Microbispora sp. ZYX-F-249: one gene and its partner. The protein of the gene in region 1 interacts with the protein of each later gene in a pairwise test. Links are inferred from orthologs where the notes say so. Each region holds a gene or a part of one and is shown on either strand. Other genes may lie near its edges. The genes, in order: rpe and AAH991_RS10430.

Evidence for each region.
Region 2: the proteins of rpe (region 1) and AAH991_RS10430 interact in binary tests that used the Escherichia coli proteins (3 or more experiments, as listed by UniProt). The link is inferred for Microbispora sp. ZYX-F-249 from one-to-one orthologs.

The regions. Positions count from the first base shown.
Region 1 is NZ_JBDJAW010000024.1:28,944-32,067, reverse strand. What follows is about bases 283-3,091. They hold rpe (ribulose-phosphate 3-epimerase), read right to left. Parts: upstream 2,119-3,091; coding sequence 1,447-2,118; downstream 283-1,446. Other genes in these bases: AAH991_RS25750 (MBL fold metallo-hydrolase), read right to left, coding at 2,180-3,067; AAH991_RS25760 (ABC transporter ATP-binding protein), read left to right, coding at 283-1,120. Also shown: AAH991_RS25765 (ABC transporter ATP-binding protein), read left to right, coding at 1-92; more of AAH991_RS25760, read left to right, coding at 89-282. UniProt on the Escherichia coli protein: Catalyzes the reversible epimerization of D-ribulose 5-phosphate to D-xylulose 5-phosphate.
Region 2 is NZ_JBDJAW010000006.1:181,274-184,372, reverse strand. The notes cover bases 182-2,965. They hold AAH991_RS10430 (PfkB family carbohydrate kinase), read right to left. Parts: upstream 2,132-2,965; coding sequence 1,232-2,131; downstream 182-1,231. Other genes in these bases: AAH991_RS10425 (SIS domain-containing protein), read right to left, coding at 2,233-2,965; AAH991_RS10435 (LacI family DNA-binding transcriptional regulator), read right to left, coding at 182-1,219. Outside these bases: AAH991_RS10440 (sulfotransferase family protein), read left to right, coding at 1-112; more of AAH991_RS10435, read right to left, coding at 125-181; more of AAH991_RS10425, read right to left, coding at 2,966-3,099. UniProt on the Escherichia coli protein: Catalyzes the ATP-dependent phosphorylation of fructoselysine to fructoselysine 6-phosphate. Functions in a fructoselysine degradation pathway that allows E.coli to grow on fructoselysine or psicoselysine.

The DNA of each region.
Region 1 (3,124 bases):
GGGCCAACGGCACAGCGAATGCCGATGACGCCGCGCAGGCCGGGGAATCCGTGCAGAACAAGGACACCGCGCAGACCGGGGACGACGCATGAACGAGACGCTGCTGGAGCTCAAGGGGCTGGTCAAGCACTTCCCCGTACGCGGTGGCACGCTGATCAAGCGTCAGGTCGGGGCCGTGCACGCCGTCGACGGCATCGACCTCGCGGTCGGCGCGGGCGAGACCGTGGGCCTGGTCGGCGAGTCGGGCTGCGGCAAGTCGACGACGGGCCGCCTGGCGGCGCGCCTGCTCGAACCCACCTCCGGCCAGATCCTGTATCGGGGGCAGGACATCAGCCACAGCTCCCGCAGGCAGCTCAAGCCGATCCGGCCCGAGATCCAGATGATCTTCCAGGACCCCTACAGCTCGCTGAACCCGCGCCAGACCGTGGGCACGATCATCCGCGGGCCCATGGAGGTCAACGACATCGACCCGCCCGGCGGGCGCAAGAAGCGGGTCCAGGAGCTGTTGGAGATCGTCGGTCTCAACCCCGAGCACTACAACCGCTTCCCGCACGAGTTCTCCGGGGGCCAGCGGCAGCGCATCGGGGTCGCCCGCGCCCTGGCGCTCGACCCCAAGCTCATCATCGCCGACGAGCCGGTGTCGGCGCTGGACGTCTCCATCCAGGCGCAGGTGGTGAACCTGCTGCAGGAACTGCAGCGCGACCTCGGCATCGCGTTCCTGTTCATCGCGCACGACCTGGCCGTCGTACGGCACTTCTCCCAGCGGGTCGCGGTCATGTACCTCGGCAAGATCGTCGAGGTGGGCGACCGCCAGTCGATCTACGAGCGGCCACGGCATCCGTACACGCACGCCCTGCTGTCGGCCGTGCCCGATCCGGACGTGTCGAGCGAGCCGCGCGAGCGCATCCGCCTGGCCGGCGACGTGCCCTCGCCGATCAATCCGCCGTCCGGCTGCCGGTTCCGCACCCGATGCTGGAAGGCGCAGGACAAGTGCGCCACCGAGGTGCCGCCCCTGGTGCGGCTCAGCGGCAACCGCGAGGGTCACCTGACCGCCTGCCACTTCCCGGAGGCGCCCACCACACAGGGCGAGGACGTCGTGCTGGACCCCGCCCTCGCCTGACCCCTCCGCCTGATCTTGCAGTTAGTCGCAGGAGGCCCCTCCGAGCTCGGCCTCCGCTCATCGTGATCTTGCAATAGGTCGCAACGCACCGCTACGACCTCGGCGAACATGATTCGCGATCATGCAAACACGTCCGGCGATTCCGGCCGGCCTCCGCTCTCGCCAGCCGTGATCTTGCACTGGTGAGACGATTGCAAGATCACGGCTGGCATTCTTCCTGCTCAGGGCATGAAGTAGCGAATTACTGCAACATCACGGACCGGCGATGCGCAGGTCAAGCCATGTCTCTGCGACAAACTACAAGATCACCACCTGGGTGGGGGTGGTCAGGCGGGCGGGGTGGCCCGCCCGGCCAGGCTCCTGAGCTCCGCGACGGCGCGGGCGGGGTCGTCGGCGCCGTAGACGGCGTTGCCCGCCACGAACACGTCGGCCCCGGCCTCGGCGCAGCGCTCGATCGTCTCCGTGGAGACGCCGCCGTCGACCTGGAGCCACACCTCGCCGCCGTGCTTGTCGATCAGCGCCCTCGCCCGGGACACCTTGGGCAGCACGATGTCGAGGAAGCGCTGCCCTCCGAAGCCCGGCTCGACGGTCATGACGAGCAGCATGTCGATCTCGGGCAGCAGGTCCTCGTATCCCTCGACGGCGGTCGCCGGGTTCAGCGCCAGACCGGCCCTCGCCCCGGCGGCGCGGATCGCCCGCAGCGTACGCACGGCGGCCTTGGCCGCCTCGGCGTGGATCGTGACGCTCGCCGCTCCCGCCTCCGCGTAGTCCGGCGCCCACCGGTCCGGGTCCTGGATCATCAGGTGACAGTCGATCGGCGTCGAGGTGGTCTTCAGCAGCGACTCGACGACCGGCAGTCCGAGCGTGAGGTTGGGCACGAACTGGTAGTCCATCACGTCGACGTGGAGCCAGTCGGCGACGTTCTCCACCCGTGCGGCCTCGTCGGCGAGGCGGGCGAAGTCAGCGGACAGGATGCTGGGCGAGATCTGAACGGCCATAGTCCCTGCAGTCTATTTCGCCCGGGCGTCCCGCCCGCCCCACCCCGGCGCCGGGAAACGGTCAGGCGACGGGAACCCAGGTGAACCGGCCGTCGGCGCGGCGCTCGGCCCGGCCGAAGACGACGTCGGCGAAGTGGCCGCCGTAGCCGATGGTGCCGGGACGGCTCAGCTCCTCGATCAGGCGGCGGCGGCGCTCCGCCGATTCCGCGGGGTCGTGGTCGATCGCGCAGGACCACTCGGGATGGATGACCTGGACCGGCGAGTGGAGAGCGTCGCCGAAGGCGATGAGCCTCTGGTCGCCGCCGGTGATGACGTAGGTGGTGTGGCCGACGGTGTGGCCGGTGGCGAACGACGCCCGGACGCCGGGGAAGATCTCCTCGCCGTCGTCGACCGTGCGGACGCGGGAGGCGAAGGCGGCCAGCCGGTCCTCGGTCACCCCGGCATGGGCGGCCAGATCGCGCCGCTCCCATTCGGGCGCCGCGACGAGGTGGGGGGCGTGCGCGAACGGCGGGGCGCCTGCGCCGGGGGCGGCGCTCCAGGACCAGCCCAGGTGGTCGATGTGCAGGTGGGTGATGGCGACGGCCTCGATCTGGCCCGGCTCGCGGCCCAGCCGCCGCAGGTTGCCGAGCAGTTCACCGCCGGACAGGCTGCCCATCAGCGGGTTGTCGGGGTCGTCGGGGAGGGAGGCGGGCCCAAGACCGGTGTCGATGAGCAGCGCCCGGTCGCCCCGCTCCACCAGCAGCGCGCCGAAGCCTCCGGTCAGGAAGCCGTCCTCGTCGAGATAGTCGTGGTGGGACTCCCAGTCGGCGGCGGTGGCGGCGGGCAGCCATCCGCGCTTCAGGCGCCCCGCCCCGTCCGGGACGAAGCTGACCGTGAGCTCGCCCAGGCGCAGCGAGCGGATGCGCGGCGGGCTGGTCAGCCGGGCGCGGTCGAAGTCGGTCGTGGTCATGGGCCTGCCTCATGCTCACAAGGGCGCCGCCGGACGGCGGCACGGCCCGAACGTTAC
Region 2 (3,099 bases), on another replicon or contig:
CCGGCTCACCCGGCTGCGCGAGCCCGGCCCGATCGCGGCGCTGCTCACCGAGGGCCAGCGGCGCCTCGCCGGCCTCCCTCAGCAGCGCTCCGCCGAGCTGATCCCCCGCTGACCGCCCCGCCGCCTACGCGGGTGGAGGGGCGACCGAGGAGCGCTCGATGAGACGGGAGCGCAGCGTGTGGATCCGCCTGCCGGGCTCGGCCCCCCGGACGATGTCGAGGAGCACCTCGGCGGCCTTGGCGCCGAGCTCGTGCACCGGCTGCTCGATCATCGTCAGCGGCGGGTCCATGACCGCCGCCCAGGCGCTGTCGTCGAAGCCGATGAGGGCGACGTCGCGCGGGTAGGACAGCCCGGCGGCCCGCAGCGCGCGCAGGGCTCCCGTCACCGCCTCGGTCTCGGTGCAGAACAGCGCGGTGATGCGGTCCGGCAGGGCGAGCATGCGGGCGACCTCCTCGGTCACCCGCTCCTCGACCTTCCGCCCGACCATCACCAGCTCGGGATCGAAGGGGATCCGCGCGTCGTCGAGCGCGTCGAGGTAGCCGCGCAGGCGCTCGCCGTCGGTCCACAGGTTGCGGGACGCCGCCGCCAGCAGCTCGCGCCGGGTCGCCGGCGGCTCCGGCACGGGCGGCCCCCACACGAAGCCGATCCGCCGGTGCCCGGCCGCGATGAGCCGCTCGACCGCCTCGCGGGCGGCGTCGCGGTTGTCGATGACCACCGCGTCGAGGTCGAGCGAGGGGACCGCCCGGTCGACGAGGACGACCGGGACGCCCCGCTTCAGCGCCTCCTTGACGTGACCGACGTCCCGGCCGCTCAGCGCGGCCGAGGCGACGACGACGCCGTCGACGCGCTTGTCGATCAGCACGTTCATCGCCGCGATCTCCTCGTCGAGCTCCTCGTAGGTGCTCAGGACGATCGTGTCGAAGCCGCGGGCGCGGGAGGCGTCGCAGATTCCGCGCACCACCCCCGCGAAGAAGGGGTTGCCGATGTCGGCGACGATCACGCCGATGGTGTGGCTGACCCCGGTCGACATGCTGCGGGCCAGCGCGTTGGCGCGGTAGCCGAGCTTCTCGGCCGCCTCCAGCACGCGCTTGCGCAGCTCCGGGCTGACGTGCCCGTACCCGCCCAGCGTGCGGGCGGCGGTCGCCCGCCCGACGCCCGCCTCGGCCGCCACCTCGGAGATCGTGGCCCGCCCGGCGGTCTGGCCCCGGTCAGCTGGCATGGGTGGCGTCCCTCACTTCTCGAGATCGCGGGATGGCGACATGCTAGCGACCACCGGCCGCCCGTGACCGAAAGCGCCTTCCACCAGGCACTGGTCGTGGGCCGACCGCGCGCCGTCGCGCAGGGCGGTCTCGATCATGTCGCCGTCCGGCGCGGCGCCCGCGCGCCAGCCCGCGCGCAGCAGGGACACCGCGAACCCCGCGAGGAAGGCGTCGCCGCAGCCCATCGTGTCCACCATCAGCCGGGAGTCCTCCACGCGCACCGCCGCCGTGGTGAGGGTGACGCGGCCGTCGTGGGCGATCGCCCCTTCCTCGCCCCGGGTGGCCAGCGCGAGCGCCGCACCCCGCCGTACGACGTCGGCCAGGAGGGCCCGCGTGGCGTCCTCGCCGAGGTGCGAGCACGACAGCAGGACGAGATCGGCGTGCGGGCAGACCCGGTCGAGGTAGGCCGGCGTGCGGTACTCGTCCTCGCTGGACAGGTCGTAGCTCACCAGCGTGTCCAGCCGGGCCAGCTTCGGCAGCTCGCTCTCGCTGCCCGAGTACACGCTGGAGTGCACCAGGTCGAACGAGGCGGCGTATCGGAGGAGGCCGTCGTCGAGGACGATCGGCTCCCTGGTGGTGACGCCGCCGCCGTTCCAGCCGAGAAAGACCCGGTCGCCGTCGTCGACGCGCAGGGTGGAGACGCCGCTCTCACCGGCCCGTACGGCGCAGCGGTCGACGGCGACCCCCTGCGCGGCGATCGACGCGCGGATGAAGCCGCCGAGGTCGTCGTCGCCGAACACGCCGAGGTAGGCGGCGTCGGCGCCGAGGCGCCGGGCGTAGACGGCCACGTTGACGCTGTTGCCGCCGGGGTACTCGATGCCGCGGTCGAGGAACCGGTCGACGATGTTGTCGCCGAAGCCGAGGACTCTCATGGACTCTCCTTCAAGGCGGGCCCCCGCGTGGGGAACGCGGGGGCCCTGGGGGCGCGCGGCCGGTGCGGCGCCGTGAGCGGGGGATCAGCGACGGACGACCGTCAGTAGTCCATGACGCGGTAGTAGCGGCGCAGTTCGAGGGAGTGGTCGCGCACCCGCTCCAGGTGCTTGCTCAGCCGGCCGGTCGCCACGTCCATGACCAGCGGCCCGAGCAGGCCGCGGAACTCGGGGCTGATCCCCTCGAGCGGGTAGTCCTTGGTGTCGAGGACCGTGACGTCCTTGGAGATGCGCTTGGCGAAGGCCGCCGCGCGGTCGGTCAGCGGGCGCCCCTCGTCCTCACCCTGGAAGACGATGACGCTGGTGTCCTCCTCCAGCAGTTCGAGCGAGCCGTGGAAGAACTCGGCGCTGTGCACCCGCGTGGTGTGCAGCCACTGCATCTCCTCGAGGATGCACATGGAGTACAGGTAGGTGTACGACCACAGGTTGCCGCCGCCGATGAGGAAGTAGTAGCCGGTGTCCTTGTGCTCGTCGGCGAACTTCTCGGCGACGGGCTCGGTCTGCCTGGCGACCTCCAGCAGGATCCGCGGCAGGCCGTCGAGCTCGCCGGCGAGCTTCTCGTAGCCGTCGAACTCGCCCCGCCGGGACAGCAGCCGGGTCGTGAGGAGCAGCATCTGCGGGTCGAACGGCCACGCCTTGGGCTCGGTGATCAGCGCGGTGTCCACGTTCTGGGCCACGGGCGACTCGGGGTAGCCGGTGATGCCGATCGTGTGGGCGCCCTTGGCCTTGCAGTACTCGATGGCCCGCACGGTGTCGTCGGTGGTGCCGGAGGCGGAGGTGAAGACCGCGACCGACCGCTCGCCCAGCGCCGCCTCGCCCGCGGCGATCAGCTCGGCCGCGATCACCGCGCGCACGTCGAAGGTGGAGCGCTGCCGGGCCAGCCGCTCGTACGGCCACATCTGGGCGTAGGT